One region of the Streptomyces sp. NPDC127177 genome, then DNA from elsewhere that is predicted to be linked to it. Evidence: riboswitches for the same ligand, from Rfam matches in the RefSeq annotation. Region 1 holds a riboswitch; each other region holds the start of a gene.

The links. A riboswitch is a leader RNA that binds a small molecule or an ion and turns the genes downstream of it on or off. The one in region 1 is predicted to bind thiamine pyrophosphate.
Region 2: it holds a riboswitch for thiamine pyrophosphate, as region 1 does, so the genes downstream of both, ACFVJX_RS17655 (purine-cytosine permease family protein) here and ACFVJX_RS14885 (thiamine ABC transporter substrate binding subunit) in region 1, are expected to answer to the same signal.
Region 3: it holds a riboswitch for thiamine pyrophosphate, as region 1 does, so the genes downstream of both, thiC (phosphomethylpyrimidine synthase ThiC) here and ACFVJX_RS14885 (thiamine ABC transporter substrate binding subunit) in region 1, are expected to answer to the same signal.
Region 4: it holds a riboswitch for thiamine pyrophosphate, as region 1 does, so the genes downstream of both, thiO (glycine oxidase ThiO) here and ACFVJX_RS14885 (thiamine ABC transporter substrate binding subunit) in region 1, are expected to answer to the same signal.

What each region holds. Positions count from the first base shown of each region.
Region 1 covers NZ_JBHXUW010000020.1:45,765-53,532, reverse strand. The annotation lists gene rpsB (30S ribosomal protein S2) at 1-640, shown strand, start outside; gene tsf (translation elongation factor Ts) at 739-1,575, shown strand; gene pyrH (UMP kinase) at 1,734-2,510, shown strand; gene frr (ribosome recycling factor) at 2,679-3,236, shown strand; gene ACFVJX_RS14895 (phosphatidate cytidylyltransferase) at 3,236-4,321, shown strand; gene rlmN (23S rRNA (adenine(2503)-C(2))-methyltransferase RlmN) at 4,426-5,532, shown strand; TPP riboswitch at 5,574-5,690, shown strand; gene ACFVJX_RS14885 (thiamine ABC transporter substrate binding subunit) at 5,772-6,875, shown strand; gene ACFVJX_RS14880 (ABC transporter permease) at 6,962-7,768, shown strand, end outside.
Region 2 covers NZ_JBHXUW010000025.1:87,913-95,680, forward strand. The annotation lists gene ACFVJX_RS17630 (SPFH domain-containing protein) at 1-541, shown strand, start outside; gene ACFVJX_RS17635 (hypothetical protein) at 538-1,437, shown strand; gene ACFVJX_RS17640 (NUDIX hydrolase) at 1,532-2,038, shown strand; gene ACFVJX_RS17645 (FBP domain-containing protein) at 2,089-2,583, shown strand; partial or broken gene ACFVJX_RS17650 (hypothetical protein) at 2,958-3,155, shown strand; TPP riboswitch at 3,122-3,216, shown strand; gene ACFVJX_RS17655 (purine-cytosine permease family protein) at 3,207-4,604, shown strand; gene ACFVJX_RS17660 (DoxX family protein) at 4,779-5,135, shown strand; gene ACFVJX_RS17665 (hypothetical protein) at 5,151-5,693, opposite strand; gene ACFVJX_RS17670 (ArsR/SmtB family transcription factor) at 5,723-6,487, opposite strand; gene ACFVJX_RS17675 (NUDIX hydrolase) at 6,664-7,218, shown strand; gene ACFVJX_RS17680 (LuxR C-terminal-related transcriptional regulator) at 7,690-7,768, opposite strand, start outside.
Region 3 covers NZ_JBHXUW010000022.1:86,222-93,989, reverse strand. The annotation lists gene ACFVJX_RS16200 (SsgA family sporulation/cell division regulator) at 1-368, shown strand, start outside; gene ACFVJX_RS16195 (YibE/F family protein) at 450-1,796, opposite strand; TPP riboswitch at 1,867-2,000, shown strand; gene thiC (phosphomethylpyrimidine synthase ThiC) at 1,993-3,768, shown strand; gene ACFVJX_RS16185 (hypothetical protein) at 3,910-4,734, opposite strand; gene ACFVJX_RS16180 (metallophosphoesterase) at 4,917-5,975, opposite strand; gene ACFVJX_RS16175 (LacI family DNA-binding transcriptional regulator) at 6,149-7,261, opposite strand; gene hisC (histidinol-phosphate transaminase) at 7,633-7,768, shown strand, end outside.
Region 4 covers NZ_JBHXUW010000006.1:34,531-42,298, forward strand. The annotation lists gene ACFVJX_RS06365 (thiazole synthase) at 1-645, opposite strand, end outside; gene thiS (sulfur carrier protein ThiS) at 648-866, opposite strand; gene thiO (glycine oxidase ThiO) at 863-2,041, opposite strand; TPP riboswitch at 2,039-2,151, opposite strand; gene ACFVJX_RS06380 (NAD(P)/FAD-dependent oxidoreductase) at 2,255-3,520, shown strand; gene ACFVJX_RS06385 (Rv2175c family DNA-binding protein) at 3,598-3,963, shown strand; gene thiE (thiamine phosphate synthase) at 4,081-4,734, shown strand; gene metF (methylenetetrahydrofolate reductase [NAD(P)H]) at 4,863-5,780, shown strand; gene ACFVJX_RS06400 (hypothetical protein) at 5,831-6,817, shown strand; gene ACFVJX_RS06405 (phytoene desaturase family protein) at 6,909-7,768, opposite strand, start outside.

The DNA.
Region 1 (7,768 bases):
CTTCTCCACCGTCTACAAGCGCCTTCAGCGTCTGAAGGAGCTCGAGCTCATCGACTTCGAGGACGTGGCCGCCTCCGGCCTCACCAAGAAGGAGCTCCTGGTCCTCTCCCGCGAGAAGGCCAAGCTGGAGAAGACCCTCGGTGGTATCCGCGAGATGCAGAAGGTGCCGAGCGCCGTCTGGATCGTCGACACCAAGAAGGAGCACATCGCCGTCGGTGAGGCGCGCAAGCTCCACATCCCGGTCGTCGCGATCCTGGACACCAACTGCGACCCCGACGAGGTCGACTACAAGATCCCGGGCAACGACGACGCGATCCGGTCCGTCACCCTGCTCACCCGCGTGATCGCCGACGCCGTCGCCGAGGGCCTCATCGCCCGCTCCGGCGCTGCGACCGGCGACTCGAAGCCGGGCGAGAAGGCCGCCGGCGAGCCGCTCGCCGAGTGGGAGCGTGACCTGCTCGAGGGCGACAAGAAGGCCGACGCCGAGGTCCAGACCTCCGCCGAGACCGAGAAGGTCGCGGACGCCGAGGCCGCCGACGCCCCGGCCGCCGAGGCTGCTGCCGAGGCCCCCGCCACCGAGACGCCGGCCGCCGAGGCCCCCGCTGCCGAGGCTCCGGCCGCGGACGCCGAGCAGGCCTGACACCCGTCACGGCTGACGACGGCGGGGGCCGGTGCGCAGGCACCGCCCCCGCCGTTCACCCGTAGATCTTTCAGACTTCGAGAGAGAAATACAGACTCATGGCGAACTACACCGCCGCTGACGTCAAGAAGCTCCGTGAGCTCACCGGCGCCGGCATGATGGACTGCAAGAAGGCGCTCGACGAGGCCGACGGCAACGTCGACGGAGCCGTCGAGGCACTCCGTATCAAGGGCCAGAAGGGCGTCGCCAAGCGCGAGGGCCGTTCTGCCGAGAACGGCGCGGTCGTCTCCGTCGTCTCCGATGACAAGACGTCCGGCGTCCTGCTCGAGCTGAAGTGCGAGACCGACTTCGTCGCCAAGGGTGACAAGTTCCAGGCCGTCGCCAACGCGCTCGCCGCTCACGTCGCCGCGTCCTCCCCGGCCGACATCGAGGCGCTCCTCGCCTCCGAGATCGAGCCCGGCAAGACCGTGCAGGCGTACGTGGACGAGGCCAACGCCAACCTCGGCGAGAAGATCGTCCTGGACCGCTTCGCGCAGTTCACCGGCGCCTTCGTCTCCGTGTACATGCACCGCACCATGCCCGACCTGCCGCCGCAGATCGGTGTCCTGGTCGAGCTCGACAAGGCCGACGCCGACCTGGCGAAGGGCCTTGCCCAGCACATCGCCGCCTTCGCGCCGAAGTACCTCTCCCGCGAGGACGTCCCGGCCGAGGTCGTCGAGACCGAGCGTCGTGTCGCCGAGGAGACCACGCGCGCCGAGGGCAAGCCCGAGGCCGCGCTCCCGAAGATCGTCGAGGGTCGCGTCAACGGCTTCTTCAAGGAGGCCACCCTCCTCGGCCAGCCGTACGCGCTGGACAACAAGAAGACCGTCCAGAAGGTCCTGGACGAGGCCGGTGTCACCCTGAAGCGCTTCGCGCGCATCAAGGTCGGCATCTGAGTCCGTCCGCGAAAAACGGTGGACCCCGATAGGGTCTGGTGCAGTCGACGGCCGCACACCGCCGTACGACCGCAGATCTGACGAGGAGGCCATTGCCGCTGAGGGACATCCGACCCACCGGCAATGGCCTTCTTCGTATGTGCACGAGGAGAGTCTCCATGAACAAGGGCGCGGACGCCGCAACAGGTGACCACAGGCGCGACGACGGCAAGGTGTCCGGACGCTTCATGCTGAAGCTGTCCGGAGAGGCGTTCGCCGGCGGCGGGGGTCTCGGTGTCGACCCCGACGTCGTGCACGCCATCGCACGCGAGATCGCGGCGGTCGTCCGGGACGGCGCGGAAATCGCGATCGTCATCGGCGGCGGCAACTTCTTCCGTGGCGCCGAGCTCCAGCAGCGCGGCATGGACCGGGCCCGGTCCGACTACATGGGCATGCTCGGCACGGTCATGAACTGCCTGGCGCTCCAGGACTTCCTGGAGAAGGAGGGCATCGACTCCCGCGTCCAGACGGCCATCACCATGGGTCAGGTCGCGGAGCCGTACATCCCGCTGCGCGCCGTACGGCACCTGGAGAAGGGGCGCGTCGTCATCTTCGGCGCCGGTATGGGCATGCCGTACTTCTCCACCGACACCACCGCGGCACAGCGCGCCCTGGAGATCGACGCCGAGGCCCTGCTGATGGGCAAGAACGGTGTGGACGGGGTCTACGACTCCGACCCGAAGACCAACCCCGGAGCGGTGAAGTTCGACGCGCTGGAGTACAGCGAGGTGCTCGCCCGCGATCTCAAGGTCGCCGACGCCACCGCCATCACGCTCTGCCGTGACAACCAGCTGCCGATCCTCGTCTTCGAACTGACGACCGCGGGCAATATCGCCCGTGCCGTCAAGGGTGAGAAGATCGGCTCGCTCGTGAGTGACCAGGGCACCCGGGCCTGAGAACCGGGGGACCGAGCCGGGGAGACCCGGTGAGTTCCCGGGGCCCACGGGAGGGCCCCGAATGATGGACAACGGCCTGCCGGTCGGACACCGTGCAGGTGAGGACGCGACGCAGGACCCGCCGGGCCCGAGCACGCCGGGCCCACTCAAGACACGCAGGAGCACGTGGTGATCGAAGAAACCCTCCTCGAGGCCGAGGAGAAGATGGAGAAGGCCGTCGTGGTCGCGAAAGAGGACTTCGCCGCGATCCGCACCGGCCGTGCGCACCCGGCGATGTTCAACAAGATCGTCGCCGACTACTACGGTGCGCTGACCCCGATCAACCAGCTGGCCTCGTTCTCGGTGCCCGAGCCCCGTATGGCCGTCGTGACGCCGTTCGACAAGAGCGCGCTGCGCAACATCGAGCAGGCCATCCGCGACTCCGACCTCGGCGTCAATCCGAGCAACGACGGCAATATCATCCGGGTGAACTTCCCCGACCTCACCGAGGAGCGTCGTCGCGACTACATCAAGGTCGCGAAGACGAAGGCCGAGGACTCCAAGATCTCGATCCGGGCCGTCCGCCGCAAGGCCAAGGAGACCCTGGACAAGCTGGTCAAGGACAAGGAGTCCGGCGAGGACGAGGTACGCCGCGCCGAGAAGGAGCTCGACGACACCACCGCGAAGTACGTCGCGCAGGTGGACGAGCTGCTGAAGCACAAGGAAGCCGAGCTGCTCGAAGTCTGATGAACGACTCTTCCTGGGGCGCCCCGCAGGGCGCCGGTCAGTGGACCGCTCCCGAGATGCGGTCCGCTCCGGCGGGTCCTGCATACGATGTGCATAACGCCCAGCAGACTCGGCCCATGCCCATCGTGCCGGACGTTCCCGACGCAGGTAGAGACGCTGACGACCGTGATGACAGGGACCAGGGGGCCGGACGCCTGAGCGGCGGCCTCCTGTTCCGCGACGAGAAGCCGCAGGAGCCCATGTCCACCGCGCCACCACCCCCGCAGAAGAAGCGTGCGGGCCGTGATCTCGGATCCGCCATAGGGGTCGGCGTTGGGCTGGGTGCCGTCGTCGTCGCCTCGCTCTTCATCGTCAAGGCCGTCTTCGTCGGTGTGGTCGTGGTCGCCGTCGTCGTCGGTCTCTGGGAGCTCACCTCCCGGCTGGAGGAGCGCAAGGGGATCAAGGCCCCGCTGATCCCTCTCGCCGTCGGCGGTGCGGCCATGGTCGTCGCCGGTTACGCGCGAGGGGCCGAGGGCGCCTGGGCCGCCATGGCGCTGACCGCCCTCGCGGTGCTGGTCTGGCGGATGACCGAACCGCCGGAGGGCTACCTCAAGGACGTCACGGCCGGGGTGTTCGCCGCGTTCTACGTCCCCTTCCTGGCCACCTTCGTCGCCATGCTGCTGAGGGCGGACGACGGGCCGCAGCGGGTCCTGACGTTCCTGCTGCTGACCGTGGTCAGTGACACCGGCGCGTACGCCGTCGGCTGGCGGTTCGGCAAGCACAAGCTCGCCCCGAGGATCAGCCCCGGAAAGACCCGCGAGGGCCTCTTCGGAGCCGTCACCTTCGCCATGGTGGCCGGAGCCCTGTGCATGCAGTTCCTGATCGACGGCGGCTCCTGGTGGCAGGGCCTGCTGCTCGGCCTCGTGGTCGCGGCCAGCGCCACCCTCGGTGACCTGGGCGAGTCCATGATCAAGCGGGATCTCGGGATCAAGGACATGGGCACGCTGCTCCCCGGGCACGGCGGGATCATGGACCGGCTGGACTCCCTGCTGCCGACCGCCCCGGTGGTCTGGCTGCTGATGGTGATTTTCGTCGGCTCCAGCTGACCTACCGCTGAGTCACCCATTCTGACCTGCGATTTTATGAGTGAGGGTCCGTTGTCCACAGGGCGGCGGGCCCTCACTGTTCTGTCTGCGACACTGGAAGAACCATGCCTAAGCCCGGAGAACTCACTTTTGTCGCGCCCCGCGGAGCCAAGAAGCCGCCGCGGCACCTCGCCGACCTCACGCCCGCCGAGCGCAAGGAAGCCGTCGCCGCGACCGGCGAGAAGCCCTTCCGCGCGCAGCAGCTCTCGCAGCACTACTTCGCGCGGTACGCGCACGACCCGTCGGAGTGGACCAACATCCCCGCCGCGTCGCGGGACAAGCTCGCCGAGGCGCTGTTCCCCGAGCTGATGTCCGTGATCCGCCACATCAGCTGTGACGACGACACCACCCGCAAGACGCTGTGGAAGCTGCACGACGGGACGCTGGTCGAGTCCGTCCTGATGCGCTACCCCGAGCGGGTCACGATGTGCATCTCCTCGCAGGCGGGCTGCGGGATGAACTGCCCGTTCTGCGCCACCGGGCAGGCCGGCCTCGACCGCAACCTCTCGACCGCGGAGATCGTCCACCAGATCGTGGACGGCATGCGGGCGTTGCGCGACGGCGAGGTCCCGGGAGGCCCGGCGCGGCTCTCCAACATCGTCTTCATGGGCATGGGCGAGCCGCTCGCCAACTACAACCGCGTGGTCGGGGCGATCCGCCGGCTGACCGACCCCGAGCCCGACGGGCTGGGGCTGTCGCAGCGCGGGATCACCGTCTCCACAGTCGGCCTGGTGCCGGCGATGCTGCGGTTCGCCGACGAGGGCTTCAAGTGCCGTCTCGCCGTGTCGCTGCACGCCCCCGACGACGAGCTGCGCGACACCCTCGTACCGGTCAACACCCGGTGGAAGGTGCGCGAGGTGCTGGACGCCGCGTGGGAGTACGCGGAGAAGTCCGGACGCCGCATCTCCATCGAGTACGCGCTGATCCGCGACATCAACGACCAGGCCTGGCGCGGCGACCGGCTGGGCCGGCTCCTCAAGGGCAAGCGGGTGCACGTCAACCTGATCCCGCTGAACCCCACGCCCGGCTCGAAGTGGACCGCCTCGAGGCCCGAGGACGAGAAGGCCTTCGTCGAGGCCATCGCCGCCCACGGGGTGCCGGTGACCGTGCGGGACACCCGCGGTCAGGAGATCGACGGGGCCTGCGGGCAGCTGGCGGCATCCGAGCGCTGAGGCCGAAAACGGCCGTGTAGCCTGGGGCTCGAATCAACTTCATATTCCGACAGGGGAGCGCCACAGCGCTGAGAGTGCGGCACCGAGGACAGGTTGGCCGCAGACCCTCTGAACCTCGCCCGGGTCATTCCGGGTAGGAAGTTCGGACCTTACTCAAGCTGTTGCGCCCTGCCCGCTTCCGGTTCTCCACCGGCGCGGGCAGGGCCGCGTCTCTTCCTGGTCATCCCAGGAGGAATCACATGAGCACCACCAAGAAGATCGCGGTGACGGCCGTCGCCGCCGCGCTCGGAGCCACGGCGCTCGCCGGATGCGGAAGCTCCGACGACTCGGCGTCCGGCTCCGGACCCTCCGGGGGTTCCGGCTCCAAGACCGTCACACTCGTCAGCCACGACTCCTTCAACGCCTCCAAGGGCGTACTGAAGGAGTTCACCCGGGAGACCGGCTACACCGTCAAGGTGCTGAAGAGCGGAGACGCGGGCGCCGCCCTCAACCAGGAGATCCTGACCAAGGGCTCGCCCCGGGGCGATGTGTTCTTCGGCGTCGACAACACCCTCCTCTCGCGCGCCCTCGACAACGGTCTCTTCACGCCGTACGCGGCCAAGGGGCTCGGCCAGGTCGCGGACGACGTCCAGCTGGACGCGGCGAAGCACCGGGTCACCCCGGTCGACACCGGCGACATCTGCGTCAACTACGACAAGAAGTACTTCGCCGACAAGAAGCTCGCGCCGCCGAAGTCCTTCGACGACCTGGCGAAGCCCGCGTACAAGGACCTCCTCGTCACCGAGAACGCCGCGACCTCATCGCCCGGCCTCGGCTTCCTCCTCGGGACCGTCGCCACGTACGGCAAGGACGGCTACCAGGACTACTGGAAGAAGCTGAAGAACAACGGCGTCAAGGTCGTCGACGGCTGGGAGCAGGCGTACAACGAGGAGTTCTCCGGCTCCGCGGGCGGCAGGAAGGCCAAGGCCGACCGGCCGCTCGTCGTCAGCTACGCCTCCAGCCCGCCCGTCGAGGTGCTGTACGCGGACCCGAAGCCGAAGACCGCCCCGACCGGGGTCGCCACCGGGACGTGCTTCCGCCAGATCGAGTTCGCCGGTCTGCTGGACGGTGCCAAGAACGAGGCGGGCGGCAAGGCCCTGCTGGACTTCCTGATCGGCAAGAAGTTCCAGGAGGACATGCCGCTCAACATGTTCGTCAGCCCGGTGACCAAGGGGGCGAAGGTGCCGGACCTCTTCACGAAGTTCGGCGCCACCGTCGGCAAACCGACGACCGTCGCACCGGACACGATCGCCAAGAACCGTGAGCAGTGGGTCCAGTCATGGTCCTCGCTCGTAGTGAAGTAGCGAAGCCTCCCGTACGCGGACCGGGCGCGGGCGGGAAGGGCGCGCGCGCCCGGGCGCGGCGCGGGAGCGCGGTGCGGCTCGGCCTGATGGCCGTGCCCGTCGCCTTCTTCGCGCTGTTCTTCGCCTACCCCGTCGTCGCGATCGTCGGACGCGGACTCAAGGCCGACGGCGTCTGGCAGTTCGGTCGGTTCGGCGAGGTGCTGACCCGGCCGGACATCCTGGACGTCCTCTGGTTCACCCTCTGGCAGGCGCTCGCCTCGACCGCGCTGACCCTGCTGATCGCCCTGCCGGGCGCCTACGTGTTCGCCCGGTTCGACTTCCCGGGCAAGCAGTTGCTGCGGGCGGTCGTCACCGTGCCGTTCGTCCTGCCGACCGTCGTCGTGGGCACCGCGTTCCTCGCGTTGCTCGGCCGCGGCGGCCTCCTCGACGACCTGTGGGGCGTACGGCTCGACACCACCGTGTGGGCGATCCTGCTGGCCCACGTCTTCTTCAACTACGCCGTCGTCGTACGTACCGTCGGCGGGCTCTGGTCGCAGCTCGACCCCCGCCAGGAGGAGGCCGCACGGGTCCTGGGCGCCGGGCGCTTCGCCGCCTGGCGGCGCGTCACCCTTCCGGCGCTCGCCCCAGCCCTGGCCGCCGCGGCGCTGATGGTCTTCCTCTTCACCTTCACCTCGTTCGGCGTCGTGCAGATCCTCGGCGGTCCCGGCTTCTCCACCCTGGAGGTGGAGATCTACCGGCAGACCGCGCAACTGCTGGCCCTGCCCACGGCCGCCGTGCTGACGCTGGTGCAGTTCGCCGCCGTCGGCGCCATCCTCGCCGTGCACGCCTGGACCGTTCGGCGCAGGGAGACCGCGCTGAGGCTGGTCGACCCTTCGCAGACCGCCCGCAGGCCG
Region 2 (7,768 bases), on a different contig from region 1:
AACCGGGATCGAGGTGGTGGCGGTGCGCGTCGTCGCGATCAGGCCCGAGGCCGAGGTCGAGCGGGCCCTGCGCACTCCGGCCCGTGAACAGATCCAGCAGGAGGCCGACCGGGCGACGTACGAACGGCGGGCGGTGGCCGTCGAGCGCGAACGGACCATCGCCGAGAACGAACTCGCCAGTCAGATCGAGCTCGCCCGCCGCGAGGAGCAACTGGTCGAGCAGCGCGGCACCAACACCCGGCGCGAGGCCGAGGAGAGCGCGGCGGCCGACGGCGTACGCGCCGAGGCCGAGGCGGCGCGCACGGTCCGCCTCGCCCGGGCCGAGGCGGAATCGGCGCGTGAGGTCGGCGCGGCCCGCGCCGAGTCCCAGGCGGCCTGGCTGCGAGTGCACGGAGAGGTGGAGGCCGCGACCCTGCACGCGCTGGCCGCCACCCGGCTCGCCGAGAACCTGCCGCGCATCGACAGCCTCACGCTCTCGCCCGACGTACTCACCGGACTGCTCACCAAGCTCGGCCGACCCGCTCCGGAAACCCGGGCATGAGCCTGGCCCCGAGAGCGGTTCTGGTCCACCGCACCACCGAGTACGAGGAGTTGATCGCCCGGCACGGCACCCATGGTCAGGCGGCCTTCTTCCTGGCCGGCCGGGGCCGGTCCATCGACGAGGTCGCCCGGCGGCACGAGCGGACCCGGCAGGCGCTGGCCGACGTCGCCGCGGCCGTCCCGTTGCAGTGGCGCCAGTCGCGGGTGGAGCGCCAGGATCTGGACCGGTTCCTTTTCGCCCCCGAGGACGTGGTGGTCGTGGTCGGCCAGGACGGCCTGGTCGCCAACGCCGCCAAGTACCTCTCCGGCCAGCCGGTCGTGGGCATCGACAGCGATCCCGGGCGCAATCCCGGAGTCCTGGTCCGCCACCGGCCCCGCGACGCGGCCGCGCTGCTGCGTGCGGCCGTGACGGCGAACGGGGCGGCGGACGAGCTGACCATGGTCGAGGCGGTCGCCGACGACACGCAGCGGCTGCTGGCACTCAACGAGATCTACCTCGGCCCGTCCGGGCACCAGACGGCCCGCTACCGGCTCGGCCCCGACGCGGCCGGCTCCCCCACCGAACCGCAGGCCTCATCCGGTGTCCTGGTCGGTACGGGCACCGGCGCCACCGGCTGGCTGCGCTCCCTGTGGCAGGAGCGCCGAAGCCCGCTCGCCCTGCCCGGCCCCACCGACTCCCGGCTGCTCTGGTTCGTACGGGAGGCGTGGCCGTCGCCGGTCACCGGGACCTCCCTGGTCTCGGGCGAGCTGGGCCGGGGCCAGGGGCTGCGGCTGACCGTCGAGTCCGACCGGGTGGTGGTCTTCGGCGACGGCATGGAGGCGGACGCGCTGGAGCTGACATGGGGCCAGACCGTACGGCTCGGCATCGCGCCGACCTCCCTGCGACTGGCCGTGTGAGCTGCGCCCGCCGGGACGCCCCCTCCCGGTGGCACGCCGTAGGCTCGACGCCCCGTACGGTCACCGACCGCCGTCGATCCGAGGAGCCCGAGAGATGAACAGCGACGCGGCGCAGGTCCCCGCCCGCAACTCCCGTCCACCACTGGCCCAGGCCGCGCTGGGCGTGGGCGTGATCGTGCAGGACGGGCAGGGGCGAATCCTGCTCGGACGGCACCACAGCGGCACCTGGGAGCTGCCCGGCGGGAAGGTCGATCCGACACACGAGTCCATCGCCGCGGCGGCGGTACGGGAGCTGCGCGAGGAGACCGGGCTGGAGGTCGCCCAGGCCGACATGGGCGTCTTCGCGATGCTGCACGACGCGGTCGGTGGCATCAACCGGGTGACGATGGCCGCCCTGGTCACCGTGGCTTCGGGCAGCCCGCAGGTGACCGAACCCCACCTCATCGCCACCTGGCGGTGGACCCGGCCCGAGGAACTGCCTACACCGTTGTTCGACCCCTCGGCGCAGATCCTCGCCGCCTGGCGGCCCGACCTCGGCATCGAGCACCCGCCCGCACACCGCCTCTCCGTACTGCCCGAGGATGCACAGGTGAACCCCTAAATCATTTATTCGTTTGCCTAGGGGTCGTAGGCAGAGTTAGCGTCGTATCCATGAAGGCCGTGACCGAGCAGGACATCCGCGCATCGTTCGTCAACTGCTCCAAAGGAGAAGCCAAGCGCCTGCCGCTCCCCCGCGATCTGGAGGAGCGGCCGTGGGAGCATCTGGACTTCCTCGGCTGGCGCGACCTCTCCGCCCCCGGGCGCAGCTACATCGTCACCGAGCACGAGGGGAGGCTGACCGGCCTCTCGTTGCGCTTCCCCTCCCAACAGCGCGGGTTTCTGCACCGCAGCATGTGCTCGCTCTGTCTGACCACGCACCCGGGCAGCGGGGTCTCGCTCATGACCGCCCGCAAGACCGGCCCCGCGGGGCGCGAGGGCAATTCCGTCGGCCTGTACATGTGCACCGACCTGGCCTGCTCGCTCTACGTACGGGGAAAGAAGGCCGTGGCCGCCGGCGCGCGCTTCAAGGAGTCGCTGACGACGGAGGAACAGATCGCCCGTACCACGGCCAATCTCTCCGCGTTCGTGGGCAAGGTCCTCAGCTGAGCGGTGCGACCGGCTGCGCCGGTCAGCGGATGTCGGCCTCCACCGGGGAGGGGTCGGCCGGGTCCCGTAGGCCGGCCGGAACTCCAGCGTGATCGTCCGGGCACCGGCCGGCGCGTCCGCCGTGGCCCGCACCCACCGGGGCGGGTCCCCGACCGCGTCCCGCCGAGCGCGCGACGTGTCGTCGCCCGCCGACGCCCACCCACTCGGTGTCGCCCCGGGTGCCGCGCACCGTCGGCGTGCCGCTCTACGGCTCCAGGACGATGCCGTCGGGTGCGGTGGCCGTCCAGTGGACGGTGTGTCCGGTGAAGTCGACGTCCTGGGCCTCGACATCGAGCTCCGAGGGGTCACCTCCGCGGCTCAGCACCAGGAATCCCGGGGCGCCGTACCTGCGCCACCGCTCGTACCGCAACCGCTACCGGATCGCCGCCCGCACCCCCAACACACCCGACAGCACGACGGGCCACGGCGGCTTCCGCTGCGCGCTCACGCTCCAACCCCCCGCATCACGCTTCGCGCACACCCGGCTATCCTGGCCGCCGCACCGGACACGGGGTGCCCCTCGCAGGGGCTGAGAACACACCCGTCGAACCTGAACCAGTTAGCACTGGCGGAGGGATGTCTTCATGTCATTGCCGTATGCCCAGGACGAGCGCGACACCGCGGCCCGGCCCGCGTTCGACGGGCGCATGCCCACCGCCCCCGGCGATCTCCGCGTCGAGGCGCACGGGATAGCCCCCGTGCCGGAGGACCGTCGTTACGGCGGGCCCGGCCGGCTGTTCACCGTATGGTTCGCCCCCAACCTGACGATGACGGGCGTCTTCACCGGGACCGTCGGCATCGCGCTGGGCCTGGACTTCGCCACGGCGCTCACCGCCGTCGTACTCGGCACACTCGTGGGCGCCGCGCCCACCGCGTATCTGGGGACCTGGGGCAGCCAGACCGGCGCCGGTCAGCTGCCGCTGGCCCGGCTGGCCTTCGGCCGGGGAGTCGTGCTGCCCGGCGCACTCCAGTGGCTGTCGTCCATCGCCTGGGACGCGTTGATCGGCCTGTTCGGCGGGGACGCGCTGGCCCAGCTGTGCGGCTGGCCGTTCTGGCTGGGGGTGCTGGTCATGATGGCGGCACAGGGCGCGCTCGGCGTCCTGGGATACGAGGTGATCCACCGGCTCCAGACCGTGATGACCTTCGTCCTCGCGGCCGCCTTCGTGGTCCTGTCCACGAAACTGCTGGACGGGGTCCACCCCGCCGCCACCGGCAGTGTGCACGGCGCGGACCGGGCGGGGGCGTTCGTCCTGACCTGCACCATCGCCCTGAGCCTGGCGCTGTCCTGGGCCCCGTACGCCAGCGACTTCAGCCGTTATCTGCCACGCGGCGCGTCCAGGCCGCGCATGTTCTGGTGCACGCTGCTCGGCGTCAGCGCCTCCTTCGTGGCCGTCCAGACCCTCGGGCTGTGGGGTGCGTCCGTCTTCACCGACCAGACCGCGCGCGGCATCGACACACTGCTCGGCGGGGGCGCACTCGGAGCCTTCGGGCTGCTCGCCGTGGCGCTCGCCGCGCTGTGCAGCAACGCCATGAACGACTACAGCGGATCGCTCGCGCTGCAGACCATGGGCGTACGTCTGCCGCGCCCGGTCGCCGCGGCACTCGCCGCCGCCCTGGGCTTCCCGCTCGTCCTGTGGATGCACGCGGCCGACACCACGACCCGCTTCCAGAACGTGCTCCTTCTGGTCGGCTACTGGATCCCCGGGTTCGTCGCGATCGTCGCCGTCGACTGGCTCGTCCGGGCCAGGGACCGCGGCCACTCCCCCATCGACCTGGCCGCCGAGAGCGCCCGCAGGCAGCCGTGGTGGCCCGCGCTCACCGCCTTCGCCGCCGCCTTCGCGGCAGCGGTGCCCTTCATGAGCACCAGCCTGTACGTGGGTCCGGTCGCGGATGCCCTGCACGGGGCCGACCTCGCCTACGGGGTGGCGTTCCTCGTCGCACTGGCGGTCTACGCCCCGCTGCGGCTGCGCCACCGGGCCTGACGGCGCGGCCGCCCCAGGAGCACCGCGGACAGTGCGGCCGACCGCCGGCCGCGCGCATCCCACTCCACTTCGCCGGCCCGCCTCACACTTCGAGTCGCCGGCTCGTCATCCATGGGAACGGCATCCCATATCGGTGCGCCTCCGGACGGCGCACCCCGGAGAAGCGGGGATATCGTGTCTGCCGCCTATGTCACGGTCACCATCCTCGGCGCGGTCTTCAACGGCGCCGCCGCCGTCACCTACCTGATCGGCCACGAATACCCCAAGACCCAGGCCGACATGAAGGGCATCCCCCGGAAGTACGTCCCGGTGCTCGGCACGCTCCTGGCCGCCGGCACCGTCGGACTGCTGGCCGGGCTCGCCGTGCCCGTCCTGGGCATCCTCGCGGCCTGCGGCCTCGTGCTGTACTTCATCGGCGCGATCATCGCCCATCTGCGGGTGGGCTCCCGCAACATCGTGGGCGGGATCCTGTTCCTCGCGACCGCCATCGCCGTCCTGGTGCTGGGCCTGGCCGGCCACGGCCCCTGGTAACCGTACGGAGAGCCCTCAGCGGTGCCGCAGGAGCCGTGCCTGCTCCGCCTTGAGCTGGGTGAATCCGCTACGGGCGTACGCCCCGAGCTCCTCGCCCGGGAAGGAAACGACCGAGAGGTTGGTGTCGTAGCGGCCCTGCGCCCAGCGGGCCGCCGTGATCTCGTAACCGGAGACGTGCGCACAGAGCTTGAGCAGGAGCGGCGGCATGTTCGGCTCCCTGAGGAGGTCCGTGTGCCCGAGGACGAGGTCGCGCATGGCCTGGATGTTCGGGACGAAGACGGTGGTGGCCCACAGTCGCCATTCGGCGGCCTCCTCCTCGGTGGGAGGGGTGTCGTCCGCGAACGGCGATATGCCGCCGGGGCGGGTGTGGCGCTCCACGAAGATGGTGAAGATGCGGCTGTTGGCCTCCGTCAGTGCGAACAACGGTCCGTACAGGTCGCTGAGTTGACGGTTGATCCGGGAGAGGCGTTCCTGGCGCTGCGACAGCCGGAGGCTGTTGAGGTAGGTCGCGAAGTAGCCAACGACTGCCAGACCGATCGTGATGACTGTTGCGATCATGGACGGTGATACTAAGGGCTGTCCTCCGGTCAAAGAATACGGGCAGGACCGTCCGCACCGGGCCGGTACTTGCGCAGGAGAAGAGAGCCCGGCAGGCCCAGATGGTGACGGAACGCCTCGCACCCCAGCGGGGTGACCGCGACGGCACGAGTGGTGCCCACGCGTGTGATCCAGCCCGTGTCGAGCGCGTGCCGGCACAGCGCCGCGCCGACGATGCCGGCCAGGTGTGGCCGGCGTTCGGTCCAGTCCAGACACGGCCGGGCCGCCGGCCGGCGCGTACCGGTGGGAACGGTGATGCCCAACTCGCCGAGCCAGCCGGCCCCGGCGTCGGTGAGCCCGAGTCCGTGCTCCGGATCCAGCAGATGACGCTCCGCCATCGCGTCGGTGATGGCGACGCCGACCGTCCCGGCAAGGTGGTCGTAACAGGTACGGGCATGGGCGAGGGCGTTTCGGCGGCCTGCCGCCGAGAGTGAACGCGGTGCGCGGGAGCGGTCGGGCGCGATCGCGGCGAGGCTCTCGATCAGCTCGGCCACGTGCGGGCCGGACAGACGCACGTAGCGGTGCCGGCCCTGCCGCTCCTCTGCGAGCAGGTTTCCGCGCACGAGTACGTGCAGGTGCTCCGTGGCCGTCGAGGGAGCGACACCCATGTGGTGCGCCAGTTCCGTCGCCGTCCATGCCCGGCCGTCGAGCAGGGCCAGGCAGAAACCGGCCCTGGTGCCATCGGCCAGCAGCTTGGCCACGGCGGCCAGATCGGGGCCGCTCTCCTGTGCGCGCCATGTGTCCATACGTTCCATTGTCACCCCCGGCACTTCGGCCGCCGCCGAAACGACCGGATCCCGGAACGCCTCCCCGGTGAGGTCGGCCCCTGTCGTCGGGCAGCCGGACACGATGCCCGCACCGGGCGGATGTTCCCTGTTCCCCGGCAGGTCAGTGCCCCTTTCCTCCGGGGCGGGTTGGGTAGGGTCTGCACATGAACGAACAGCACGATCCGCTGGCATGGCAGCTGAAGAGCGAACGCCCGGGCCCCGTCGGCTACCTGAACGTGCGCTGCCGCACCTACGTGCAGCCGGACGGCAAGGAGTCCGACTGGGATGTCCTGCAGGGCTCACGCGCGGTGGCCCTGGTGGCGTTCACCGAGGACGGCCGGGGTCTGCTCGCACGGCAGTACCGCCCGGGTCCGGACAGAATCCTGGCGGAGCTCCCCGGCGGCATCATCGAGCCCGAGGAGGACGTACTGACCGCCGCGGCCCGTGAACTCCGCGAGGAGACCGGATACGAGGCCGGTTCGGCCGAGATCGTCATGCAGACCTATCTGGCGTCCTTCGCCACCCACGTGCGGTACGCGGTACTGGCCCGTGACTGCCGCAAGGTCGGCGAACCCACCCCGGACGCCGAGGAGTTCGTGGAGCCGGTGCTGCTTCCGCAGGACGAGTACGTGGCCCATCTCCTGAGCGGTCAGTACACGGACGCGGACCTGGGCCTCGCCGGGCTGGTGGCAGCGGGCCTGCTCAAGCAGACGGGCTGAGTCCGCGGCGCCGGACCGGAACCGGTCGAAGCGGGCAGCAAACAAACACGCACGGAGCCGGAACCCACACGGTCCGGCTCCGCCTTCCGGCAATGGCGTGGTGAATTGCGAGAGCCGGCGCAATAGCCGAAATCCTCGGGCACGCAATTGCCGCACCCCCGTCCGGGCCGGAAACACGGACTTTACGCACTCCACCCCCGGAAATTTCCCGTCACCGGCGGAGTTCACTGTAGGGAACAACAGAATCGGGCACCGGGGGCGGCACTGCGTGCCTTCACCCCGAGCCTTTGCCGAACCCCACAGAGAACAAACAGCACCGAGGCCCAAACGGTCCCCGGCACGGTCCGCATCCGGTGTGCCCGCACACAAAAATCCACCGGCCCCACGCATAATGTGCGGGTCCGGTGGATGTCTACGGTGGAGCAGCGACGCACGGAGTCCGTTGGCGGCCGGCCCGTACGCGCTACGTCATTACTTGATGAAATCTCCGACAACCTTCGGCGGCCAGGTGCCCACGTTGAGGACTCCCATGGAGTAGGCGCGCGACACC
Region 3 (7,768 bases), on a different contig from region 1:
CGGTGGAGCTCCGGTACGAAGTGTGCGATCCGTACGCGATCCGGATGACCTTCCATCTGCCCGGCGACGCCCCCGTCACCTGGGCTTTCGGCCGTGAGCTGCTGCTCGACGGCCTCAACAGCCCCAGTGGCGACGGCGACGTGCACATCGGGCCGACCGAGCCCGAAGGGCTGTCCGACGTCCACATCCGGCTGCAGGTGGGGGCGGACCGCGCTCTCTTCAGGGCCGGTACGGCGCCACTTGTGGCGTTTCTCGACCGGACGGACAAACTCGTCCCACTCGGCCAGGAGTGCACGCTGGGTGACTTCGACGGCAATCTGGAAGAAGCATTGGGGCGAATTCTGGCCGAGGAACAGAACGCCGGCTGAAGGCACCCCACGCCCGGGCCCCGGTTGCCGGTCGAACACCACACCTGCCGAACGGGTGAATCACGCTCCGTGTGCAACCGTTCAGGACCTCGCCCGTCGGCGGCGTCCCCTGCCGCTCCGTACGGGTGCCGAAGCCCCGGCTTCCGCGCCGAGCCCCGTACGGTCCGCGGAGACGACCAACGCCGCGAGTGCGGTGGTCACCGGCACCGAGGCGACCAGCCCGATCGAGCCGACCAGCGTACGCACGATCTCCTCCGCCACCAGTTCGCTGTTGGCCACCGTCCCCACGCTGCTCTGGGCGATCGAGAACAGCAGCAGCAGCGGAAGCGCGGCACCCGCATAGGCCAGCACGAGGGTGTTGACCACTGAGGCGATGTGGTCGCGTCCGATTCTGATCCCTGCCCGGTAGAGCTGCCTCGCATGCATCGTCGGATCCGCCTGGTGCAGTTCCCAGACCGCCGACGTCTGGGTGACCGTCACATCGTCGAGCACCCCCAGGGAACCGATGATGACGCCGGCCAGAAGCAGGCCGCTCATGTCGATGTGCGGATACAGACCGTGGATCAGGCCGGTGCTGTCGTCGGTGTTCCCGCTCAGGCTCGCCCAGCCGATGAAGAGCGAGCCGAGCAGCCCGATCAGCAGCAGCGAGATGAGGGTGCCGAGAACGGCGACCGAGGTGCGGGCGGTCAGCCCGTGGCAGATGTAGAGGGCGATCAGCATGATGGCGCTGGCCCCGACGACCGCCACCAGCAGCGGATTCGATCCCTGCAGGATGGCCGGGAGGATGAACAGGGTCAGCACGGCGAACGACAGGGCGAGCGCCACCAGTGCCATGACCCCGCGCAGCCTGCCCACGACGACCACCGCCACGGCGAAGATCCCGGCCAGCAGCGCCATCGGGAACTTCCGGTTCACATCCGTCACGGAGTACTGGAGGTCGTGGGGTGCGTCGGGGGCGTAGGCGACCACCACCCCCTGCCCCTCCCGCAGCTGTCGCGGTGCGTCGGGCTGGACCACCTCGATGAAGGTGCGCCCCTTGTCCTTGCCGCTCGTGACTTCGACCCGGGCCTTCTCACAGAGGCCGGCCCCGCCGTCACCGGCGGCCGGGTCTCCCGTCGGCGGGGTGGTCTCACCGCTGGTGGGCAGCTGTGCGGCGTTCACGTCCTTGCAGTCGACCTTGTCGATGTTCACCACCTTCGCCTGCTGGGTCTGCCGGTCGAAGCCGACACCTGTGCGTTCGTGCGCCGGCGCACCACCGGGCCAGAGCACCACGAGCCCGACCACGACCGCGGCCGCGAACGGGATCAGCACGGCGGCGATCACCCGGCGCAGATGGGTGGAGACCGGCGCTGCGGGACCATGGCTGTGGCTGTGCGAGTGGGTGTGCTGAGGACCCGGCTGCGCGGGGTCGCTATGAGGGGACGTCACCGGCCGATCATCGCAAGAAGAACGAGGCCCTCTGTTCAGCACACCGGCGAGGACGTTAGCGTGGTGGCACCTTTGCACACGCGGGAGCTCGGAGCACCGGGCTGAGAGGGCGCTGATCTCCGTACGTCCGTACGGGACATGCTGCGCCGACCGCCGAACCTGTTACCGGGTAATGCCGGCGTAGGGAGTAGGTCTCATGACCACAGCGGACGCACGCACGCCTGCCTCCAATCAGAGCGACGAGGCCGGGAAGTCCATCGGCTGGCACAAGGGATACGTCCAGGGCTCGCGCCCGGACCTCCGGGTGCCGGTCCGTCAGGTGCACCTCACCAACGGCAAGGACGTGACGCTGTACGACACGTCGGGGCCGTACACCGATCCCGTCATCGACACCGACGTTCGCCGCGGACTCGCACCTCTGCGGGAGAACTGGATCACGGCACGCGGCGACACCGAGGAGTACGCCGGCCGCGCCGCGCGTCCCGAGGACGACGGGCTCAAGCACACCTCACCGCGCGGGGGACTGCGCAATCTGGACGCGGTCTTCCCCGGCCGTCCGCGCCGGCCGAGGCGCAGCCGGGACGGCAGCCCCGTCACACAGCTCGCGTACGCCCGCCGGGGCGAGATCACCCCGGAGATGGAGTACGTGGCGATCCGGGAGAACGTCGCGCCCGAGGTGGTCCGCGGGGAGATCGCCGCGGGCCGGGCCGTGCTGCCGGCCAACGTCAACCACCCGGAGACCGAGCCGATGATCATCGGCAAGCGGTTCCTGGTGAAGGTGAACGCCAACATCGGCAACTCCGCGGTGACGTCCTCCATCGAGGAGGAGGTGGACAAGATGACCTGGGCGACCAAGTGGGGCGCCGACACGGTGATGGACCTTTCCACCGGCCGCAACATTCACACCACCCGTGAGTGGGTTCTGCGCAACTCGCCCGTACCGATCGGCACCGTGCCCCTCTACCAGGCCCTAGAGAAGGTCGACGGCAGGGCGGAGGAGCTGACCTGGGAGATCTACAAGGACACCGTCATCGAGCAGGCCGAGCAGGGCGTCGACTACATGACGGTCCACGCCGGCGTGCGCCTGCCGTACGTGCCGCTGACGGCCCGCCGCAAGACCGGCATCGTCTCCCGGGGCGGCTCGATCATGGCCGCGTGGTGCCTCGCGCACCACAAGGAGTCGTTCCTGTACGAGCACTTCGAGGAGCTCTGCACGATCCTCGCCTCGTACGACGTGACGTACTCCCTGGGCGACGGGCTGCGCCCCGGATCGATCGCGGACGCCAACGACGAGGCGCAGTTCGCCGAACTGCGGACGCTCGGCGAACTGAACACGGTCGCCAAGCGCTTCGGGGTCCAGACGATGATCGAGGGCCCGGGACACGTCCCGATGCACAAGATCAAGGAGAACATCGACCTCCAGCAGGAGATCTGCGAGGAGGCGCCGTTCTACACGCTCGGCCCGCTGACCACCGATGTCGCCCCGGCGTACGACCACATCACCTCCGGTATCGGCGCCGCGATGATCGCCTGGTGGGGGACGGCGATGCTCTGTTACGTGACGCCCAAGGAGCACCTCGGCCTGCCCAACCGGGACGACGTGAAGACCGGGGTCATCACGCACAAGATCGCGGCGCACGCGGCGGACCTCGCCAAGGGGCATCCGGGGGCGCAGGAGTGGGACGACGCGCTCTCGGACGCCCGGTTCGAGTTCCGGTGGGAGGACCAGTTCAATCTGGCGCTCGACCCGGACACGGCGCGGGAGTTCCACGACGAGACGCTGCCGGCCGAGCCGGCGAAGACGGCGCACTTCTGCTCGATGTGCGGGCCGAAGTTCTGCTCGATGAAGATCTCGCACGACATCCGGCGTGAGCACGGCGGTTCGCAGTCGGAGATCGAGGCGGGCATGGCGGAGAAGTCGAAGGAGTTCGCGGCCGCGGGCAACCGGGTCTATCTGCCGATCGCGAACTGATTCCCGGCGGGGGCGTCGTGCCGGCGGTCTCGCACCGGCCGGTACGACGCGCCCCGTCTTCCCGGAGCCCGGACCGGAGTACCGCCTTCCCGGAGCCCGGCGGCGGCCCCCGTCGCCGGGCTTACCGGCGGGCGGAGCCGGTCAGTCCAGTTCGTGTTCCGGTCCGCCGAAGTCGGGGCTGGTGAAGTCCGGGCTGGTGAAGGTCGGCCGGGGCGCGGCCGTCGGGCCGTCGTCCGGGCTGGAGAAGTCGGGCCTGCTGTAGCCGATCTTCGGAATGCGGTTGGCCGAGGGGTACGGGGTGCGGGCGGCGGGGGCGGCGCCGGGGTCGGCGAGCGCGTCGCGAAGGAACGGCAGGATGCCCCGTTCCAGCAGCGCGTGCCGCCAGGCCTCCCGGGCGCGCGCCACATCCTCCGGCAACTCCTCGCCGGGGTCCTCGGCGGCGAGGGAGGTGGAGCCGTTGCGCAGGGCGGTGATGAGCAGACCGATGGCGGCGATCAGGATCGCGGCCGCGGTGACCGCGGCGAAGAACCAGCCCGCGCCGACCATCGTCCCCGCGAAGGGCGGCGATGGGCTGAGCATCTTCAGGAGGTAGCCGACCAGCAGGAATATCACCGCGGCCGTGCCGGCCAGCATCGGTGCCAGGACGGTGACGACGGCCCCTATGCCGGCGCCCGCCTGGTTGTGGCCGGCGGGGCCCGTACCCGGGAGCGACTCCTCGTCCGGGTCGGTGGTCGTGGCCCGCAGCTCCTCGCGTGCCTTCACGTAGTGCTCGTACTCGGTGGCGGCCGTGGCGGTGATCAGGGCGGTGGCGGCCATCGCCATGGTGCGCAGCTGGACCGGGTTGAGCCGTTCTCCGACCGCGGCCAGATCTGGTCGTTCATGGGCGTGACGCAGTGCGTCGTCGAGGATCCGCTCGTACTCGGGGCGGTCCTCGGTCAGCAGGTGCGGAGCGCTGTTCATGTGCATCCCCCGATGCTCCGTAGGGCCCGCATGCCGGATCGGACCGGGCAGTTGGGCGGAAACGGAGGAGAGCCTGCTACTGGTACGCCGATGGTAGAGCGCCCACGGCACAGGGTGACAGGGGGTTTCCGGAAATAGGCCCAGTGGTCGGCATGGTCAGGTCGTGCATGCGTCTTCCCCGAGGACCGTCAGTCATGCAGGGGCAGTTGGACGACCAGTAGCTTTCCGGCCATGGTCACTCCGCCGTCCATGGCGATGGCGAGCCCGTCCGCGTAGACGTGGGGGCCGTCCACCAGCGGGCCGGAGCTGTCCTCGCCGTCCTCGGAGCCGACCTCGCCGAGCAGATACGGGATGGGGCTGTGACCATGGACGACGCGACGGCCGCCGTAGGCCGCCATCAGCTCCTGGACGGCCTGCGGGCCCGACTCGTCGCGGAAGGCGAACCGCTTGGTGAGCTTGCGGAAGAGGTCCCAGCACTCATCGGCGTCGTTCCGCGTGAGAATGGCGTGCACCGTGTCGTTGACGTCCTCGATGGTGGAGCCGTAGTCGAGGTACGCCGTCGTGTCCGAGTGCATCAGCAGATGCCCGTCCTCCTCGACGACCGCGTCGAGCCGGGACATCCACTGGAGGTGGACGTCCTGGAGCCGCTCCATGTCGGTCTTCTGGCCGCCGTTGAGCAGCCAGGCGGCCTGGAAGGTGGCGGTGCCGGCGCCGGAGTTGACCGGGGTGTCGCCGAAGCGCTTGGCGCCGAGGAGCAGCAGCTCGTGGTTGCCCATCAGGGCCTTGCAGTAGCCGCCGGCGGCCGCGGCCTCGGCGGACAGCCGCATCACGAGGTCGATGACGCCGATCCCGTCGGGACCCCGGTCGGTGAAGTCACCGAGGAACCAGAGCCGGGCGTTGCCCGCGGACCAGTTGCCCTCGGCGTCGATCAGGCCCTGTTCGGCGAGGGCGGCGTGGAGCTCGTCCAGATAGCCGTGGACGTCTCCGACCACGTACAGCGGTCCGCGTCCCGGGTCCTGGCCGGGCCGCGGTTCGGGCACGGCCCGCACCTGCACCGTCTCGTCGAGGGTGATCACCGGAAGGTCGCGCGCGGTGGGGGTGTACCCCTCCGGCGGCTCGCCCTCCGGGAAGGCGCTGCCCGGACCCGGCGCCGCGGGCGGCGCCGGGGACTGCGCATAGGGCGGTACGCGGAAGTCGCGCAACGTCGCCGTCCGCACCGCGGGTTCCTGACCGGCCCCCTGTGTCATCGACCCCTCCACCACCGTCGCGCCGCCGTACACCTGACGGGCCCTGCTGGTCGGGGTGGTCCGCGGTGTCGTGCGCCCATCATAGGAATGCGAATCGTGCTCTGTGACGCACCAGGGGTGGTGAATCCGAACGCACGCCGGGTTCGCCGGTCGATTCATCCCAATTGGTCTGATCAATCCCCTGCCGGAGAGCGCGGCGCGCTGACCGTGGTGCGGGGCGGACGGCGTTGCGAGGAGGTCCGGACGATGAGTTCCGTCGGTATCACCTGCTCCACCGGGCCGTCCTGGTCGACGCCCTCGATGGCGTCGATGAGCAGTTGGACGACCGCCGTGCCGATCCTGCGCGGTTTGAGCGAGAGCGTGGTGATGGGCGGCTCGGTCGTCGCGTAGACCATGGATTCGCTGCAGCAGACCAGTAAGAGGTCCTCGGGGACGCGCAGGCCGTACCGGCGGGCCGCGGCGAGCAGATCGGTGCCGTTGGGGTCGAAGAGCCCGTAGACGGCGTCCGGGCGGTCCGGACGGGCCAGCAGCCGGTCGGCGGCCACCGCCCCCGCGCACGGGTCGTGGGCGGGGTAGGACTCGTACACCGGATCCTGGCCCACCCGCTCGCACCAGTGCAGGTACGCGGTGGTGGACAGCCGGGTGTACGTGTCGGTGGTGGTGCCGGTGAGCAGCCCGATGCGGCGGGCCCCGGCGGCGGCGAGGTGGTCGAGGAGGTCGAGCACTGCGGCCCGGTGGTCGTTGTCGACCCAGGCGGTGACCGGGAGCGTTCCGGCCGGCCGGCCGTCGGACACGACGGGCAGACCCTGGCGGACGAGTTCGGTGACCACCGGGTCCTGGTCGGACGGATCGATGACGACGGTGCCGTCGAGGGCCACGTTCGACCAGACGTCGTGGCGTGAGGTGGCGGGCAGGATGACGAGTGCGTAGCCGCGGGCCAGTGCTGCGGAGGTGGCGGCTCTGGCCATCTCGGCGAAGTACGCGAATTCGGTGAAGGTGAAGGGTTCGTCCCCGTACGTCGTCACGGTCAGGCCGATCAGGCCGGACTTGCCGGTACGGAGTGTTCGGGCCGCGGCGGATGGGCGGTAGCCCAGGCGCTCGGCGACCTCGCGGACATGGCGTCGGGTGGCGTCCGGGAGCCTGCCCTTGCCGTTGAGCGCGTCGGAGACAGTCGTGATGGAGACTCCGGCGGCGGCGGCCACATCCCGGATGCCTGCTCGTCCCCGCCTGCCGCCGCGCCGGGGGGTCTCAGTCCGGCTCACCTGGTGCTTCCCTGCTGCTGTCATGGCGAGCCGATAGTAGGGCGCGCGAGGGCAGTTGGTCTGATCGCATATTCACGCGTTGACAGGCACGTTTCTGCATGATCATCGGGCCTCAAAAGCCTTGTGAATCAAGGGCGTTGATGAGTAAAACCATCAAGTTCCGGGTGTCGGACCGGATGAGCCTGCCGAAGAGGCGATGTCTCGAAGAGGTCTCAACTCACCTCTTCGAGGGACGCGCGCCACGGAGTGAGCCACCGGCGCGCGCCAGGGGGAGGAGCGCTCCCCCTCATTCTGGGGCCCACCGGACGAATCCCCGGTCCGGCCATTCGCAGCGGCGCTCAATCCTCATATGGTGAGCAGTATTGATGTGTACGGACGGTCGAGGAGGACCTGCTGTGAGCGAGACGAGCCCCAAGCTGCGCGCCGAGCTGGACGGCGTTCCCGCCTATGTGCCGGGCAAGCCGGCCGCGGCGGACGGACCGGCCGCCTTCAAGCTGTCCTCCAACGAGAATCCGTATCCGCCGCTGCCGG
Region 4 (7,768 bases), on a different contig from region 1:
CTCCTGGGCCCGGGTCACCGCCGAGGCGAGCATCACAGCCGCGCACCCGAGCTCCATCGCCAGCGCCGCGTCCGAGGCCGTCCCCGCGCCCGCGTCCAGGATCACCGGGACCCCCGCCTGCTCGGTGATCAGCTGGAAGTTGTGCGGATTGCGGATGCCCAGACCCGAGCCGATGGGGGAGCCGAGCGGCATGATCGCCGCGCATCCCACATCCTCCAGCTTCCGGGCCAGCACCGGGTCGTCGTTGGTGTACGGCAGGACGGTGAACCCGTCGTCCACCAGGATCTCCGCGGCGTCCAGCAGCTCGATCGGGTCGGGCAGCAGTGTCCGCTCGTCGGCCACCACCTCCAGCTTGACCCAGTCGGTGCCGAGCGCCTCGCGGGCCAGGCGCGCGGTGAGCACGGCCTCACCCGCCGTGAAGCAGCCCGCGGTGTTCGGCAGGACGCGGATGGAGAGCCGCTCCAGGACGGAGAGCACGGAGCCCTGCACGGTCGGGTCGAGCCGGCGCATCGCGACCGTGGTCAGCTCGGTGCCGGAGGCGATCAGGGAGCGTTCCAGCACATCGAGGCTGGGCGCCCCGCCCGTCCCCATGATCAGCCGGGAGCCGAAAACGCTGTCCCCGAGGGTGAAGAGGTCGTCGGACACGGTCAGCCTCCCTGGACCGCGGTCAGGACCTCGACGCGGTCGCCCTCGGCGAGCTCCGCGGCCGACCACCGGCCACGCGGGACGACGGTCTCGTTCAGCGCGGCCGCGACCCCCGAGGGGGCCCGGGTCAGGGTCGCGACGAGGGCGTCCAGGGTGGTGCCCGCGGCGACGGCGACGACCTCGCCGTTCACGGACACGGAGAGGGAGACGGGCGCGGTCATGCGGGCTGCTCCTGACGTACGGGTGCGGCGGCCGGGAAACGGCCGGGGGAGAAGGGGCGGGCCACCTCGGGCAGCTCGCCGTCGGCCAGCAGCTGCGCCATGGCGTCACCGGTGACGGGCGTGAGCAGCACCCCGTTGCGGTGGTGACCGGTGGCGAGGTGGAGGCCGGGCAGCGCGGTGCGGCCGAGCAGCGGCGCGTTGTCGGGAGAGGCGGGGCGCAGACCGGCCCGGGTCTCGGTGAGCGGCAGCTCGGTGATGCCGGGCACCAGCTCGTGGGCGTCGCGCAGCAGCTCGTACACACCGCCCGCCGTGACGGTGGTGTCCCAGCCCATCTCCTCGCTGGTGGCGCCGATGACCAGCTCGCCGTTCTCGCGCGGCACGAGATAGACGTGGCTGCCCCGGACCACGGCCCGCACGGTGCGGCTGAGGAAGGGGGCGTACGCGGTGGGCACGGTCAGCCGGAGCACCTGGCCCTTGACGGGGCGGACGGGCGGCACGACGTGGTCCGGCACCCCCGCGAGCCGGCCGCTGAGGCTCCCGGCGGCGAGCACCACCTGATCGGCCCGGGCCTCCGTACCGTCGTCCAGTACGGCCCCGGCAGCCCGGTCCTGCACCACCGAGAGCCGCTCGGCCCGCCGGCGGTGGAGGACGACCCCGGCCCGCTCGCACGCCGTCAGCAGCGCGGTCGCAAGCCGGCGCGGATCGACCTGGTGGTCGCCGTCGACCCGCAGACCCCCGCGTACGCCCGGCGCGAGCATCGGCTCCAGCCGGCGGCAGTCCCGCCCGGTGAGCCACTCCGACTCCAGCCCCGACCGGCGCTGGAGCTCGTGCAGTTCCCGCAGATGGGCGCGGTCGTCGGCGTCCAGCGCGACGGCCAGGGTGCCGCAGGCGCGGAAGCCGATGTCCTGTCCGCTCGCCGCCTCCAGCTCGGCCGCGAACGCAGGATAGAGCGCGGCGGAGGCGACGTTGAGCCCCAGCAGCATCTCTTCGCCGTAGTGCAGTTCGGTGACGGCGGCCAGCATGCCGGCCGCGACGCGGGCGGCCCCGCCACCGGGATCGGGGTCGACGACAGCGGCGCTCAGACCGCGCTGCGCGGCCCGCCAGGCTGTCACGAGCCCGATGATCCCGCCCCCGATGACGAGGACGTCGGACCCGCTCGTACGGTGTGTACGCATGGGCGTCCAGCCCCTCCCTTCGCCGGCATGACCCGGATCAGGTTCGTACGGTCGGAGGCCGCCCAGCCTCCCTCTCAGCCCGGTTCGTCCGGGCTCCCGCGAGTGTTTTACCTGGGCCACCCTAGACCCCGGCCCCGGGGCCGGGTGAAGCGAGCCGCCCGCACGGCCCGGAACCCCTTTCCTGACGGGCCGTCAGTTGATTAGGGTGGTCGGGTGAACGAGCAGCAGCGGGCAGAGCGGCCGGAACGGCAGTCGGAGCGGGCGGGGCGCGGGGTGGTCGTCGCCGGCGCGGGCATGGCGGGGGTGCAGACGGCGGTGGCCCTGCGCGAGCAGGGATTCACCGGCGCCGTCACCCTGATCGGCGCCGAACCCCACCAGCCCTACGACCGCCCCCCGCTGTCCAAGGCGGTCCTGCTCGGCAAGGCCGAGGAATCCGCCTTCGACATCGACTTCGAGGCGCTCGGCATCGAACTGCGCCTGGGCTGCGAGGTCACCGGCGTCCGCGGCGGCGACCACGAACTGGACACATCCGAGGGGCCCGTCCCCTACGACGCCCTGGTCATCGCCACCGGCGCCGAACCCGTCGTGCTGCCCGGCTCCGAAGGCGTGCCCGGCGTCCATCTGCTGCGCACCCTCGACGACGCGGCCCGGCTGCGCCCGGTCCTGGAGGCCCGGCACGCCGTCGTGGTCGTCGGCGCGGGCTGGATCGGCGCCGAGTTCGCGACCGCGGCCCGCGCCGCCGGCTGCGAGGTCACCGTCGTCGAGGCCGCCGACCGGCCCCTCGCGGGTGCGCTCCCCGCCGAGGTCGCGGCCCCGATGGCCGCCTGGTACGCGGAGAGCGGCGCCGAACTCCTCACCGGGGCCCGGGTGGCCCGCATCGAGTCCGGCCGTGTGGTCCTCGCGGACGGCCGCACCGTCCCGGCCGACGCGGTCGTCGTCGGGATCGGCGCCCGCCCCGCCACCGGCTGGCTGGCCGGCTCCGGCGTCGCGCTCGGCCCCGACGGATCGGTGACCGCCGACACGGCCCTGCGCACCTCGCTGCCCGATGTGTACGCCGTCGGCGACTGCGCGTCGTTCCCCTCCGCCCGCTACGGGGCGCGTCTGCTGGTCCACCACTGGGACAACGCACTGCAGGGGCCGCGCACCGCCGCCGCCCACATCATCGGATCGGCCGGCGGGGGCGGGGCACGGCCGCCGGCCTACGACCCCGTGCCGTACTTCTGGTCCGAGCAGTTCGGCCGGTTCGTGCAGTACGCGGGCCACCACGCAGGCGCGGACACCCTGCTGCGGCGCGGCGACCCGGCCGGCCCCGCCTGGTCGGTGTGCTGGCTGCGGGACGGCGCCCTGGTCGCGGTCCTCGCCGTCGGCCGGCCGCGCGATCTGATCCAGGGCCGCAAGCTCATCGAAGCGGGCACCCGGCTCGATCCCGGGCGGGTCGCCGACGCGTCCGTGCCGCTGAAGTCGGCGGCCCCGCAGTAGGCGCGCGGACGGGTGGCGGGACCCTGAAGGGCTGAGTCCGGGTATCGGCTGTCAGTCCGGGATGGCAGGCTTGTCCTGTGACCGAGATTGACGCAAAGATCGATGCTCTCGTCCCTGCCTGGCTCCACCTCCCCGACATCGCCGAATTGTTCGATGTCGAGGTGACGCGTGTACGGCAGCTGGTCAAGGAGGGCCAGCTCATCGCCGTACGGCGTGGTGAGAACCGGGCACTCCAGGTGCCTGCCGCTTTCATCGACGGAAACAAGGTGGTCAAGGGCCTCTCGGGGACCCTGACGCTCCTGAGGGACGACGGCTACTCCGACGAGGAGATGCTGGAATGGCTCTTCACTCCCGACCCGAGCCTGCCGGGTACGCCCGCGCAGGCGCTGAGTGAGAATCGTGGCACGGAGGTGAAGCGCCGCGCCCAGGCGCTCGCCGTCTGACCGACAGCCGTACAGGGGATGCGGGCCGCACGGCGCGGCCCGCATCCCCTCCGCACCACCGCCTGCCCCATCGCACCGCCTACCGACGTCATCGTTTTCCCCGGGGGGAACCGCACCATGTCCACGCCTCGCGCGCTGCTGTCCGACGCCCGGCTCTACCTGTGCACGGACGCCCGCAGGCGCCAGGGAGACCTTCCCGAATTCGTCGACGCCGTCCTCTCCGGCGGGGTGGACGTCATCCAGCTCCGCGACAAGGGCATGGAGGCGGCCGAGGAGCTCGAACACCTCGCGGTCCTCGCCGACGCGTGCAGGCGCCACGGCAAGCTCCTCGCGGTCAACGACCGGGCGGACGTGGCCCACGCCATCGGCTCGGACGTGCTGCACCTGGGCCAGGGAGACCTGCCGGTGCCGGCCGCCCGCGCGATCATCGGCCAGGACGTGGTCATCGGCCGTTCCACCCACGCCGAGTCCGAGGTCGACGCGGCCGTCGCCGAGGCCGGCGTGGACTACTTCTGCACCGGCCCCTGCTGGCCCACCCCGACCAAGCCGGGCCGCCACGCACCCGGTCTGGACCTCGTCCGCTACGCAGCCTCGCTCGCCCCCGCGCGTCCGTGGTTCGCCATCGGCGGCATCGATGCCGGCAATCTCGACGAGGTGCTGGACGCCGGAGCGCGCCGGGTCGTCGTCGTACGGGCCCTCACCGAGGCGTCCGATCCTGCGGCCGCCGCCGCTGAGCTGGCCAAAAGGGTCCGGGCGCGCGCCGACGCGTGATCCCGGCGGGGCGCCCGGGACGACGTGTTTGGGACATCGGCGTCCGAAGCGTGGACAAGTACCGGTCAATTCGGGCAAATCTCGCCGGTTCGGTTGGGTGGCCGCCACGCCCTGGTTAACCTGCCGTTATGGCCCTTGGCACATCCTCCACCTGGACAGATCACGCACGCACCGTGCGTGAGATGCTCGCGACCGGCAAGACGTCGTACTCGTTCGAATTCTGGGCGCCCAAGACCGAGAAGGGCGAGCGGAACCTCTGGAACGCGTTGCGCCGGATCGAGGCGGTCCGGCCGAGCTTCGTCTCGGTGACGTACGGAGCCGGTGGGTCCACCCGGGCCGGGACGGTGAAGGCGACGCAGGACATCGCGGCCGAGTCCACCCTCACCCCGGTCGCGCACCTCACGGCGGTCAACCACTCCGTCGCCGAGCTGCGCAACATGGTCGGCCAGTACGCCGACGCCGGGATCAGGAACATCCTCGCCGTGCGCGGGGACCCGCCGGGCGATCCGATGGGCCCGTGGGTAGAACACCCCCAGGGTGTGCGGTACGCGGCCGACCTCGTCCGGCTGATCAAGGAGTCCGGCGATTTCTGTGTCGGCGTCGCGGCTTTTCCCGAGATGCACCCGCGCTCAGCCGACTGGGACACCGACATCCGGCATTTCGTGGACAAGTGCCGCGCCGGTGCGGACTACGCGATCACGCAGATGTTCTTCGACCCGGAGGATTATCTGCGTATGCGTGACCGGGTCGTCGCTGCGGGTTGCGACACCCCGGTCATTCCCGAGGTGATGCCCCTGACGAGCGTCCGCCAATTGGAGAGATTCGCGCAGCTCAGCAACGCGACCCTGCCCGCGTCCCTGAAAGAACGCATCCTCGCCGCCAAGGACGATCCCGCCGCTGTACGCTCCATTGGCATCGACTTCGCAACGCAGTTCTGCGCGAAGCTGCTTTCCGAGGGTGTCCCCGGACTGCACTTCATCACGTTGAACAACTCGACGGCGACGCTCGAAATCTACGAGAATCTCGGACTGCACAAGCAGTCGTGACCGGCCGTACCCGCCGCGATCCGGGGCGGTGGCCGTAGAAGGGGGCGGGCATGGGCTGGACGGTCCTCTACATCGCGTTCGGCATCGTTGCGCTGTGGCTGCTCGGTGAGGTGCTGCTCCAGTACAAGGCACGCCTGCGCTGGCGCCTGCTCGCCTTCACTGGATTCGTCGGTGTGGTCATCGGTGTCCTCATGCCCTCCGTGCTCGTCATCACGATCGGCGCGATCGCCTTCGCGACCGGCCAGACGTACGTCACGCTCTCGTTCCGGCGCGGTTTCTCGACCGGCTGGGCCATAGGAGGCAGCCCCGGTGCGAGCCGCCGCCGCCGTGGCGGTGCCGATCGCGGACCCCATCTCCAGGTCTCGGACCTGGAGATGGAACAGGCGCCAGCCGCACCCCCGGAGCCGTCGCACGCGCCCCTCGCCCCGCAGAATCCGGCGGAGGTCTACGAGCCGGAGCCGCTGCCGGACGACACCGGGCAGTACGGCGTCTACACCGACGCCCGGTCGCAGCAGGGACCGCACCAGGAGCCCCAACAGCCCCAGGGCCAGCCGCAGTACGCCGCCTACGAGCCGTACACCGACTACTCCGCGTACCCGGCGCAGGGCCAGGACACGTTCGCGGGCCAGGACAGTTACACGGGCCAGGACACGTACGCGGGCCAGGGCACGTTCGCGGGTCAGGACAGTTACGCGGGTGCCGGGCAGTACGACTACGGCACCGACCAGCAGCAGTACGCCGCGTACTCCGACCCGTACATCGGCACCGGCACGACGGCGGGTGCCCCGCAGTACGGCACGTACGACAGCTACGGGAACCACGACAGTTACGGCGGCGGGCACCAGTACGCGGATCCGTACGCCGACCCCTACGCCCAGTCCGCGCAGTACGGTTCGGAGACCCCGCCGGGCGGCGTCTGGGTCCCGCAGCAGCGCGAGGCCGAGCAGTACCCCCCGATGCCCCCGGAACAGCCCGCCCAGCCGGCCCCGTACCCCAACGGCTACGACACGGGCCACAACGACCAGTACCGCTACTGAGTCCGAGCGCCGGGCCGGTCACGCCCGTCCGGCGATCGACGGCGAAGCCGCCATCGGGACGCACCCCGAAGCGGCGGCGGCCACCGCACCACTACCGCGAGCCGCGGAACCCGTCCCCCTCGACGATGAGCCCCGCGACCAACGCCCCGGACATTCCCGCGTGCGCCGGCCCGCCGCCCGGATGCGACCAGCCGCCCACCAGCAGCAGCCCCGGCACCCGGGTGCGGTTCCCCGCGTGCAGATATCCGCCACCGGCGCCGGCCAGTGCGGGCGGCGGCACGGCGCCGCCTTCCGCCCCGGTCTCCGCCGCCGTCTCCGCGGGCGTCCGCACCTCCGCGTGGAGTATCCGGTCCCGCAGGCCGGGCACGGCCGCACCCGCCACGTCGATCAGGGTGTCCGCGTACCGCGCCCGCACCTCGGCGTCCGTCCAGTCGACCGGCCCGTGCGGGGCGACCGTCGCCGTCAGCGTCACCGCCTCGTGGTCCGTATCGGGCCGGGTCGACTGGTCGTCGGGCCGCAGCACCGTCACCGTCGGGTGCTCGGCGAGCCGGCCCCCGAACACCGCCGCACGCTCGGCCGAGCCGTCCGCCGGATGGACCAGCGTCCGGTGCACGGCGTCCGCCGGGCGGCCTCCGCGCAACGACAGCAGCACCATGAACCGGCCCGTAGCCCCGCCCCCGTCCGGCCGCGGCTGGACCGTCACATCGCCGTCCCGCCAGATCTCCTGACCGGGTATCAGCCCCGTGTGCGGCCGCGCCCCCAGCACCACGTGGCCGGCCTCCGCGACCGTCCCGTCGGCCAGCTCGACGCCAGCCGCCCGGCCGTCCTTCTCCACCACCCGGGCCACATCGGCGCCGAAGACGAACTCCACCCTGCGCGCCAGGCACCGCTCGTACACCGCCTGCGCCAGCGCCCGCATCCCGCCGGACACGTACCAGCTGCCGAACGTCT